One region of the Bacillus sp. CPT56D-587-MTF genome, then DNA from elsewhere that is predicted to be linked to it. Evidence: a T-box and tRNA genes for the amino acid it is inferred to sense, from the RefSeq annotation. Region 1 holds a T-box; the other regions hold tRNA genes.
What was found. The T-box of region 1 lies ahead of tyrS (tyrosine--tRNA ligase). A T-box ahead of a tRNA ligase gene usually reads a tRNA of that ligase, here a tRNA-Tyr.

Region 1 (3,254 bases):
ATTTTACAAATTGTTGTCTTTCTGATGACATGTCAAGTTTAGTAGTCCATTTGGGTTGCTTTATTATGCAATATATATTTTAATATGAGTGGCACCTCTTATAAATTAAGAGGTTTATAGGTGTCTCGAATTGATTTTGGGTACACTGTATCCACCACTTTAGGTTCTTTCATGTACGTGGGGATATTATGGGCCCGTATAACGGGATAAAATGAATATAGAAATAGAGGAATCGTAAAATGAATATGCAAGAGGTTTATAAATATTTAAGTACGGTATTGCCTGAAGGACATGTTAAACAAGATGAAATGTTAAAGAATCATACGCATATTAAAGTTGGCGGAAAAGCAGATGTTTTTGTTGCGCCTACAAATTATGATGAAATTCAAGAAGTTATTAAATATGCGAACGAATATAATATTCCAGTTACGTTTTTAGGAAATGGATCGAATGTCATTATTAAAGATGGTGGAATTCGCGGGATTACAGTAAGTTTAATTCATATTACAGGTGTTACTGTAACAGGAACGACGATTGTAGCACAGTGTGGTGCAGCAATTATTGACGTATCACGTATTGCCTTAGACCATAACTTAACGGGTCTTGAGTTTGCTTGTGGTATTCCAGGTTCAGTTGGCGGAGCATTATATATGAATGCTGGTGCATACGGCGGTGAAATTTCGTTTGTATTAACAGAAGCTGTCGTAATGACAGGTGATGGAGAGCTACGTACTTTGACGAAAGAAGCATTTGAATTTGGATATCGTAAGAGTGTATTTGCGAACAACCATTACATTATTCTTGAAGCGAGATTTGAACTTGAAGAAGGTGTACATGAAGAAATTAAAGCAAAAATGGATGATTTAACGTTTAAACGTGAGTCAAAACAGCCTCTAGAATATCCTTCATGTGGTAGCGTATTTAAGCGCCCACCAAATAACTTTGCTGGTAAGTTAATTCAAGACTCAGGACTACAAGGTAAGCGAATTGGTGGAGTAGAAGTTTCTTTAAAACACGCTGGGTTTATGGTGAATGTTGATAACGGAACAGCACAAGATTACATCGATTTAATTCACTTCGTACAAAAGACAGTTGAAGAGAAATTTGGCGTGAAGTTGGAGCGAGAAGTAAGGATTATTGGAGAAGATAAGGAATAAAGAAATACGTATGAAGATATGAATTATTTTAAAATAATATTTGGGTATTGTTGACAATTTGTTTTCAATTCAATATAATGGCTAATAATTTAACAAATAACATACGTTGAAAGAGCCCAGTAGCAGTTTGTCACTGTTAACGAGAGAGCTAGGGGTTGCTGGAACCTAGCACAAACAAACTTGTGAATTACACTCTGGAGTATCTTAGGTAATGCTAAGCGGACTGGCAATCGATATTATTGCTAAGAGTGGTATGAGTAGCTATGCTATTTATACAAACTGGGTGGTAACACGGTGAATAATCGTCCCTATGTCATAGACATAGGGATTTTTTGTTTTAAAAAAATAAAGGGGATGACAAAAGATGAATATCATTGATGAGTTAGAATGGCGCGGCGCCGTTAATCAACAGACTGACGAAGAAGGCTTACGTAAGCTAGTAGAAGAGAAAAAGATTTCACTATACTGCGGAGTTGATCCAACCGGTGATAGTATGCATATCGGACATTTGATTCCGTTTATGATGATGAAGAGATTCCAATTAGCCGGCCATCATCCTGTTATTTTAATTGGCGGGGCAACAGGAACAATTGGTAATCCGAGTGGACGACAATCAGAGCGTCAACTTCAAACGTTAGAAGTGGTTCAGCATAATGTAGATGCGTTAACAGCACAAATGAAAAAGCTATTTGATTTTGGTGGAAATAGCGAAGTGAAGATGGTAAATAACTATGATTGGACACATGAAATAAATATTATTGAGTTTTTACGTGATTACGGGAAAAACTTTAGCATCAATAGCATGTTAGCGAAGGATATTGTAGCAAGCCGTTTGGATACAGGTATTTCTTTCACGGAATTCACGTACCAAATTTTGCAAGCGATGGACTTCCATCATTTATACACGAAAGAGGATGTTCAACTGCAAATTGGTGGTAGTGACCAATGGGGAAATATTACGAGTGGTTTAGATTTAATTCGTAAGTTAGAAGGTCATGAGGCGAAAGTATTCGGATTAACGATTCCGTTATTATTAAAATCGGACGGTACGAAGTTTGGTAAATCAGCGGGTGGTGCGGTTTGGCTTGATCCTGAAAAAACGACACCGTTTGAATTTTACCAGTTCTGGGTAAATACAGATGACCGTGACGTCGTTAAATACTTGAAATACTTTACGTTCTTAACGAAAGAGCGTATTGATGAATTAGCGGTTAAGGTGGAAACAGAGCCTCATAAACGTGAAGCACAAAAAGTACTAGCAGAAGAAATGACGAAATTCGTTCATGGAGAAGAAGCATTCCTGCAAGCTGTGAAAATTACAGCAGCGTTATTTAGCGGAGATATTAAATCGTTAACAGCTGATGAAATTGAACAAGGTTTTAAAGAGATGCCAACATTCCAGTCTTCAAAAGAGACGAAAAACATCGTAGAGTGGCTAGTTGATTTAGGAATTGAACCATCTAGACGACAAGCGCGTGAAGATATTAATAACGGAGCGATTTCTATGAATGGTGAGAAAGTAACAGATGTGGGTACGGATGTTACTGTAGAAAATTCATTTGATGGACGATTTATTATTATCCGTAAAGGGAAGAAGAATTACAGCCTTGTGAAGTTAGGCGAATAGTTTGTGTGAAAGGATGGGAGTAGGAAGAATACTTCCATCTTTTCGTATACACAATTTGGACATAAAATAATCAGTAAATTTAGATAATTAAAAGGGTTATACGATTCTTCTGCCGAATAAATAAGTTAGAGAAAATTACGGATAAAAATAGCCCGAACCATGCAGGGCATGATTCGGGCTTATATTCAGATTAGTAAGCTAAGCTGAATAGACCTTTAATGTGTGATAAGTAACGAACGTTACTTGCTTCTTTCATTAATGATGCTGGTAAGCCTTTAAGTGGAGTATTGCTTGCTCCAATTGTAGCAACCGCATCTTTACGTCCTAGACTAGCAAGTGTTCCAGAGTTTACAGGTGCGAACTCTTCGAATGCTTTGCCTTCTAGTGCTGCGTATAAGTTGTATCCAATTAACTCACCCATTTGCCAAGCGATTTGTGCAGTTGGTGGGTATGGACGTCCGTCTGGAGCG
Region 2 (3,254 bases), 4.6 Mb from region 1:
CTTAGTGCTTGGTTTGATTCTGGATCTGGCTCGCCTTGTTTTGCTGCCACATAAATTTCACGCCCAAATTTCGCGTATATACGGCTTGTATTTGCATCTTTTGATGCTTTTTTGTCTTTAATATTGTTCCATTTACGGCCCATACTTTCCACTCTCTTTCCCGTTTTAAATCTACATAAAAATATTAATATGAAATATAATGTGTGTTCAACACATTTTTAAAAGAAATATAAAAAGTTCATTTTTGATTCATATTACAGACATAATATAAATCACTATCATTTTGTTCTTTCGACAAGTTATATTATACATGAATTCCTACGTTTATTACGAATTTTAGAAGCACATAGTATAATTTAACAAAAAGACTCTAACATTTCTGTTACAGTCTTTTTATATTGCCAATAAACATTTCCATATTATTCCCATAATTGTTTTCTATTGTTGTATAATAAAAATAGGAAAAAATTTGAAGAAAAGATGGAGGGTGAATTATGACACATTCCAAAGACAAAAAATCACATGCTTTTAAAGGAATAGGAGAGAAGTTAAACCCAACTATCTATCAAGTGAGATTCATGAAATTAGATGAACCAATTCGATTTGAGTCGTTTCCTGAATTAAAGGAATTAGGAGACTGGTTGAGTACTTCAACGCACATGTGGTCATGCCACTCAACTATGTACAAATACAACAGAGAAGAGTTTGAAAAGAAGTTCTTAGAAATTACGAAATTAACAGCTGATCATGTACTAATATCTACTGGTGGCGTCGGATTTAACTTCATGTCACCAGGTTGGAGAAATTCTCTATAAAATAATGAAATTATATAAAGGGATAAAAATTTATCCCTTTATTGTTTTGTAGCTTTCCCCAACTGTATCGCATGTACTAAATGAATAAGTTTACCTTAATCATTTATAACCATTTCACCAACACACCATTTTTGCTTATTTTATAGTATGATGAAAACATAAAAAGACTCTACACATTTGGTGTAGAGTCTTTTATTACGCCGTTCATGATACCGATGGTCGGGGTCGAACCGACACTCCCGAAGGAACACGATTTTGAGTCGTGCGCGTCTGCCAATTCCGCCACATCGGCACAAAAGAAAAGGCGGCAACCGGATTTGAACCGGTGATAAAGGTTTTGCAGACCTCTGCCTTACCACTTGGCTATGCCGCCATATTAAATTTTATTGGAGCGGAAGACGGGATTCGAACCCGCGACCCCAACCTTGGCAAGGTTGTATTCTAACACTGAACTACTTCCGCAAAAATGGCTGGGCTAGCTGGATTCGAACCAGCGCATGACGGAGTCAAAGTCCGTTGCCTTACCGCTTGGCTATAGCCCATCGAATTCTTACTTAATTATATGTAAGTATCCATTAGATTATTTGTAATTTTTAAAATAAAAATGGGGCGACTGATGGGAATCGAACCCACGAATGCCGGAGCCACAATCCGGTGCGTTAACCACTTCGCCACAACCGCCATGTTGTGTAAATATATTTGGCAGGGGCAGTAGGAATCGAACCCACACTGGAGGTTTTGGAGACCTCAGTTCTACCTTTAAACTATGCCCCTATGTAAATGGTGGAGGGGGGCAGATTCGAACTGCCGAACCCGAAGGAGCGGATTTACAGTCCGCCGCGTTTAGCCACTTCGCTACCCCTCCGAAACTTACATGGTGCCGGCTAGAGGACTTGAACCCCCAACCTACTGATTACAAGTCAGTTGCTCTACCAATTGAGCTAAGCCGGCGTATTTTATTAAAATAAATGGTGGCTCGGGACGGAATCGAACCGCCGACACGAGGATTTTCAGTCCTCTGCTCTACCGACTGAGCTACCGAGCCTTATTAAAATGGCGGTCCCGACCGGGGTCGAACCGGCGATCTCCTGCGTGACAGGCAGGCATGTTAACCACTACACCACGGGACCATTTGGTTGCGGGGACAGGATTTGAACCTGCGACCTTCGGGTTATGAGCCCGACGAGCTACCGTGCTGCTCCACCCCGCGATAATACTATTCATATAAAATTTATATGGTGGAGGATGACGGGATCGAACCGCCGACCCCCTGCTTGTAAGGCAGGTGCTCTCCCAGCTGAGCTAATCCTCCAAAGTGGTGACCCGTACGGGATTCGAACCCGTGTTACCGCCGTGAAAGGGCGGTGTCTTAACCACTTGACCAACGGGCCAAATATTATAAATCCTATGGCGGAGAGCAAGGGATTCGAACCCTTGATACGCTTGTGACGTATACACGATTTCCAATCGTGCTCCTTCGGCCAACTCGGACAGCTCTCCAATGGCTCCGCAGGTAGGAATCGAACCTACGACCGATCGGTTAACAGCCGATAGCTCTACCGCTGAGCTACTGCGGAATAATATTGCCTGGCAACGTCCTACTCTCACAGGGACAAGGTCCCAACTACCATCGGCGCTAGAGAGCTTAACTTCCGTGTTCGGTATGGGAACGGGTGTGACCTCTCTGCCATCATTACCAGACATTATTCTTTTGAGACAATCATTATTATAACTTATTTACTTTAAAAGTCAACAAGTTTTTTATGTTCTCTCAAAACTAGATAACATTGCTACATATTATATGGTTAAGTCCTCGATCTATTAGTATTCGTCAGCTCCACATGTCACCATGCTTCCACCTCGAACCTATCAACCTGATCATCTTTCAGGGATCTTACTAGCTTACGCTATGGGAAATCTCATCTTGAGGGGGGCTTCATGCTTAGATGCTTTCAGCACTTATCCCTTCCGCACATAGCTACCCAGCTATGCCCTTGGCAGAACAACTGGTACACCAGCGGTGCGTCCATCCCGGTCCTCTCGTACTAAGGACAGCTCCTCTCAAATTTCCTACGCCCACGACGGATAGGGACCGAACTGTCTCACGACGTTCTGAACCCAGCTCGCGTACCGCTTTAATGGGCGAACAGCCCAACCCTTGGGACCGACTACAGCCCCAGGATGCGATGAGCCGACATCGAGGTGCCAAACCTCCCCGTCGATGTGGACTCTTGGGGGAGATAAGCCTGTTATCCCCGGGGTAGCTTTTATCCGTTGAGCGATGGCCCTTCCATGCGGAACCACCGGATCACTAAGCCCGACTTTCGTCCCTGCTCGACTTGTAGGTCTCGCAGTCAAGCTCCCTTATGCCTTTGCACTCTACGAATGATTTCCAACCATTCTGAGGGAACCTTTGGGCGCCTCCGTTACACTTTAGGA
Region 3 (3,254 bases), 310 kb from region 1:
AGGTAGGCGAGGAGAGAATCCTAAGGTGTGCGAGAGAACTCTGGTTAAGGAACTCGGCAAAATGACCCCGTAACTTCGGGAGAAGGGGTGCTTTCTTAACGGAAAGCCGCAGTGAATAGGCCCAAGCGACTGTTTAGCAAAAACACAGCTCTCTGCGAAGCCGTAAGGCGAAGTATAGGGGGTGACACCTGCCCGGTGCTGGAAGGTTAAGGAGAGGGGTTAGCGTAAGCGAAGCTCTGAACTGAAGCCCCAGTAAACGGCGGCCGTAACTATAACGGTCCTAAGGTAGCGAAATTCCTTGTCGGGTAAGTTCCGACCCGCACGAAAGGTGTAACGATTTGGGCACTGTCTCAACCAGAGACTCGGTGAAATTATAGTACCTGTGAAGATGCAGGTTACCCGCGACAGGACGGAAAGACCCCGTGGAGCTTTACTGTAGCCTGATATTGAATTTTGGTACAGTTTGTACAGGATAGGCGGGAGCCATTGAAACCGGAGCGCTAGCTTCGGTGGAGGCGCTGGTGGGATACCGCCCTGACTGTATTGAAATTCTAACCTACGGGTCTTATCGACCCGGGAGACAGTGTCAGGTGGGCAGTTTGACTGGGGCGGTCGCCTCCTAAAGTGTAACGGAGGCGCCCAAAGGTTCCCTCAGAATGGTTGGAAATCATTCGTAGAGTGCAAAGGCATAAGGGAGCTTGACTGCGAGACCTACAAGTCGAGCAGGGACGAAAGTCGGGCTTAGTGATCCGGTGGTTCCGCATGGAAGGGCCATCGCTCAACGGATAAAAGCTACCCCGGGGATAACAGGCTTATCTCCCCCAAGAGTCCACATCGACGGGGAGGTTTGGCACCTCGATGTCGGCTCATCGCATCCTGGGGCTGTAGTCGGTCCCAAGGGTTGGGCTGTTCGCCCATTAAAGCGGTACGCGAGCTGGGTTCAGAACGTCGTGAGACAGTTCGGTCCCTATCCGTCGTGGGCGTAGGAAATTTGAGAGGAGCTGTCCTTAGTACGAGAGGACCGGGATGGACGCACCGCTGGTGTACCAGTTGTTCTGCCAAGGGCATAGCTGGGTAGCTATGTGCGGAAGGGATAAGTGCTGAAAGCATCTAAGCATGAAGCCCCCCTCAAGATGAGATTTCCCATAGCGTAAGCTAGTAAGATCCCTGAAAGATGATCAGGTTGATAGGTTCGAGGTGGAAGCATGGTGACATGTGGAGCTGACGAATACTAATAGATCGAGGACTTAACCATATAATATGTAGCAAATGTTATCTAGTTTTGAAGGAATATATATTAAAATTTCTTCTTGACATTTCGAAAGAAATGTTTATAATGATAAAAGTCTGGTAATGATGGCAGAGAGGTCACACCCGTTCCCATACCGAACACGGAAGTTAAGCTCTCTAGCGCCGATGGTAGTTGGGACCTTGTCCCTGTGAGAGTAGGACGTTGCCAGGCTAATATTATTCCGCAGTAGCTCAGTGGTAGAGCTATCGGCTGTTAACCGATCGGTCGTAGGTTCGAGTCCTACCTGCGGAGCCATTATGCTTCCATAGCTCAGCTGGTAGAGCACTTCCATGGTAAGGAAGAGGTCACCGGTTCAAGCCCGGTTGGAAGCTTGGGAATAGGTTTAAAACTTTTTTGGCCCGTTGGTCAAGTGGTTAAGACACCGCCCTTTCACGGCGGTAACACGGGTTCGAATCCCGTACGGGTCACCACTTTTGGAGGATTAGCTCAGCTGGGAGAGCACCTGCCTTACAAGCAGGGGGTCGGCGGTTCGATCCCGTCATCCTCCACCATATATATTTAAAATGTCGGAGGGGTAGCGAAGTGGCTAAACGCGGCGGACTGTAAATCCGCTCCTTCGGGTTCGGCAGTTCGAATCTGCCCCCCTCCACCATTTTCTTTAAAATAACCTGAGAGGGTTTATTTTTTTGAAAAGATAACCATACTAGTAAATATTAATGGGCTATAGCCAAGCGGTAAGGCAACGGACTTTGACTCCGTCATGCGCTGGTTCGAATCCAGCTAGCCCAGCCATTTACGAGCCATTAGCTCAGTTGGTAGAGCATCTGACTTTTAATCAGAGGGTCGAAGGTTCGAGTCCTTCATGGCTCATCATTTTTGCGGAAGTAGTTCAGTGGTAGAATACAACCTTGCCAAGGTTGGGGTCGCGGGTTCGAATCCCGTCTTCCGCTTAATTAATAAGGGGCCTTAGCTCAGCTGGGAGAGCGCCTGCCTTGCACGCAGGAGGTCAGCGGTTCGATCCCGCTAGGCTCCATCTAAATAAAAAAGCTTATATCATACGATGTAAGCTTTTTTTGTGTTTAAAAAGACAACTTTTATACTTGTCGTTTAAAATGAAGAAAACGTAAAAATAAGGGATGGGGAGATAATTGTGAAAGTTGTTATTGCATCTGATTCATATAAAGAAAGCCTAAAAGCTATAGAAGTATGTGGAGCTATTGAAAGAGGTTTTAGAGCAATTTTTCCTAATGCAGAGTATGTGAAAATACCAATTGGAGATGGAGGAGAAGGGACGGTTGAATCACTTGTTGATGCTACAGGGGGGAGAATTATATCAATTAGTGTGACAGGACCGCTTAGAGAAGGTATACAAGCTTTTTATGGCATTTCTAAAGATAAAAAGACAGCGTTTATTGAAATGGCAGCAGCATCAGGATTACAGCACGTTCCAGTTGAAAAGCGCAACCCACTTATTACAACGACAAAAGGAACAGGAGAACTTATATTACATGCGCTAGATCAAGGAGTGGAGTACATAATTTTAGGACTTGGAGGAAGTGCTACAAATGATGGCGGGGCAGGTATGTTAGCGGCTTTAGGAGTAAGGTTTATAAATGGTAAGGGTGAAGTAATAGATCCATCTGGAGGCACATTACACTCGATTGTTACTATTGATTTTTCACGAATGGACCCACGCTTAAAGGGGGTAAAGATAGAAGCGGCATGTGATGTGGATAATCCATTAGTCGGAATGCAGGGAGCATCTTTCGTATTTGGGAGACAAAAGGGTGCAAATATAGAGATGATGAAAGAGCTAGATGAGAATTTACAACATTATGCGAATATGCTTAAACGATATGTATCTTTTGATGTATCTGAAATACCTGGTGCAGGGGCAGCGGGAGGAATGGGAGCGGCTGTTATTTCAGTGTTAAAGGGAGACTTGCGTAGGGGCATTGAAATTGTATTAGATTATACAAATTTCGATAAACATATAGAAGAT

Region 2: it encodes a tRNA-Tyr, which carries the amino acid that the T-box ahead of tyrS (tyrosine--tRNA ligase) is inferred to sense. The anticodon was not compared.
Region 3: it encodes a tRNA-Tyr, which carries the amino acid that the T-box ahead of tyrS (tyrosine--tRNA ligase) is inferred to sense. The anticodon was not compared.

Annotation. Positions count from the first base shown of each region.
Region 1 is NZ_JBYTEF010000001.1:4,717,946-4,721,199, reverse strand. It holds gene murB (UDP-N-acetylmuramate dehydrogenase) at 240-1,157, shown strand; T-box leader at 1,255-1,470, shown strand; gene tyrS (tyrosine--tRNA ligase) at 1,522-2,784, shown strand; gene AC3WVZ_RS24400 (NAD(P)/FAD-dependent oxidoreductase) at 2,975-3,254, opposite strand, start outside.
Region 2 is NZ_JBYTEF010000001.1:125,767-129,020, reverse strand. It holds gene AC3WVZ_RS00715 (YebC/PmpR family DNA-binding transcriptional regulator) at 1-143, opposite strand, end outside; gene AC3WVZ_RS00710 (DUF3884 family protein) at 495-815, shown strand; tRNA gene AC3WVZ_RS00705 (tRNA-Leu) at 1,026-1,107, opposite strand; tRNA gene AC3WVZ_RS00700 (tRNA-Cys) at 1,118-1,188, opposite strand; tRNA gene AC3WVZ_RS00695 (tRNA-Gly) at 1,203-1,277, opposite strand; tRNA gene AC3WVZ_RS00690 (tRNA-Gln) at 1,283-1,357, opposite strand; tRNA gene AC3WVZ_RS00685 (tRNA-His) at 1,421-1,496, opposite strand; tRNA gene AC3WVZ_RS00680 (tRNA-Trp) at 1,516-1,589, opposite strand; tRNA gene AC3WVZ_RS00675 (tRNA-Tyr) at 1,597-1,680, opposite strand; tRNA gene AC3WVZ_RS00670 (tRNA-Thr) at 1,691-1,766, opposite strand; tRNA gene AC3WVZ_RS00665 (tRNA-Phe) at 1,785-1,860, opposite strand; tRNA gene AC3WVZ_RS00660 (tRNA-Asp) at 1,870-1,945, opposite strand; tRNA gene AC3WVZ_RS00655 (tRNA-Met) at 1,949-2,025, opposite strand; tRNA gene AC3WVZ_RS00650 (tRNA-Val) at 2,052-2,127, opposite strand; tRNA gene AC3WVZ_RS00645 (tRNA-Glu) at 2,132-2,206, opposite strand; tRNA gene AC3WVZ_RS00640 (tRNA-Ser) at 2,224-2,315, opposite strand; tRNA gene AC3WVZ_RS00635 (tRNA-Asn) at 2,318-2,392, opposite strand; rRNA gene rrf (5S ribosomal RNA) at 2,401-2,516, opposite strand; rRNA gene AC3WVZ_RS00625 (23S ribosomal RNA) at 2,617-3,254, opposite strand, start outside.
Region 3 is NZ_JBYTEF010000001.1:5,028,872-5,032,125, reverse strand. It holds rRNA gene AC3WVZ_RS26115 (23S ribosomal RNA) at 1-1,255, shown strand, start outside; rRNA gene rrf (5S ribosomal RNA) at 1,347-1,462, shown strand; tRNA gene AC3WVZ_RS26105 (tRNA-Asn) at 1,472-1,546, shown strand; tRNA gene AC3WVZ_RS26100 (tRNA-Thr) at 1,551-1,623, shown strand; tRNA gene AC3WVZ_RS26095 (tRNA-Glu) at 1,648-1,722, shown strand; tRNA gene AC3WVZ_RS26090 (tRNA-Val) at 1,728-1,803, shown strand; tRNA gene AC3WVZ_RS26085 (tRNA-Tyr) at 1,821-1,904, shown strand; tRNA gene AC3WVZ_RS26080 (tRNA-Gln) at 1,970-2,044, shown strand; tRNA gene AC3WVZ_RS26075 (tRNA-Lys) at 2,050-2,122, shown strand; tRNA gene AC3WVZ_RS26070 (tRNA-Gly) at 2,131-2,202, shown strand; tRNA gene AC3WVZ_RS26065 (tRNA-Ala) at 2,213-2,285, shown strand; gene AC3WVZ_RS26060 (glycerate kinase) at 2,403-3,254, shown strand, end outside.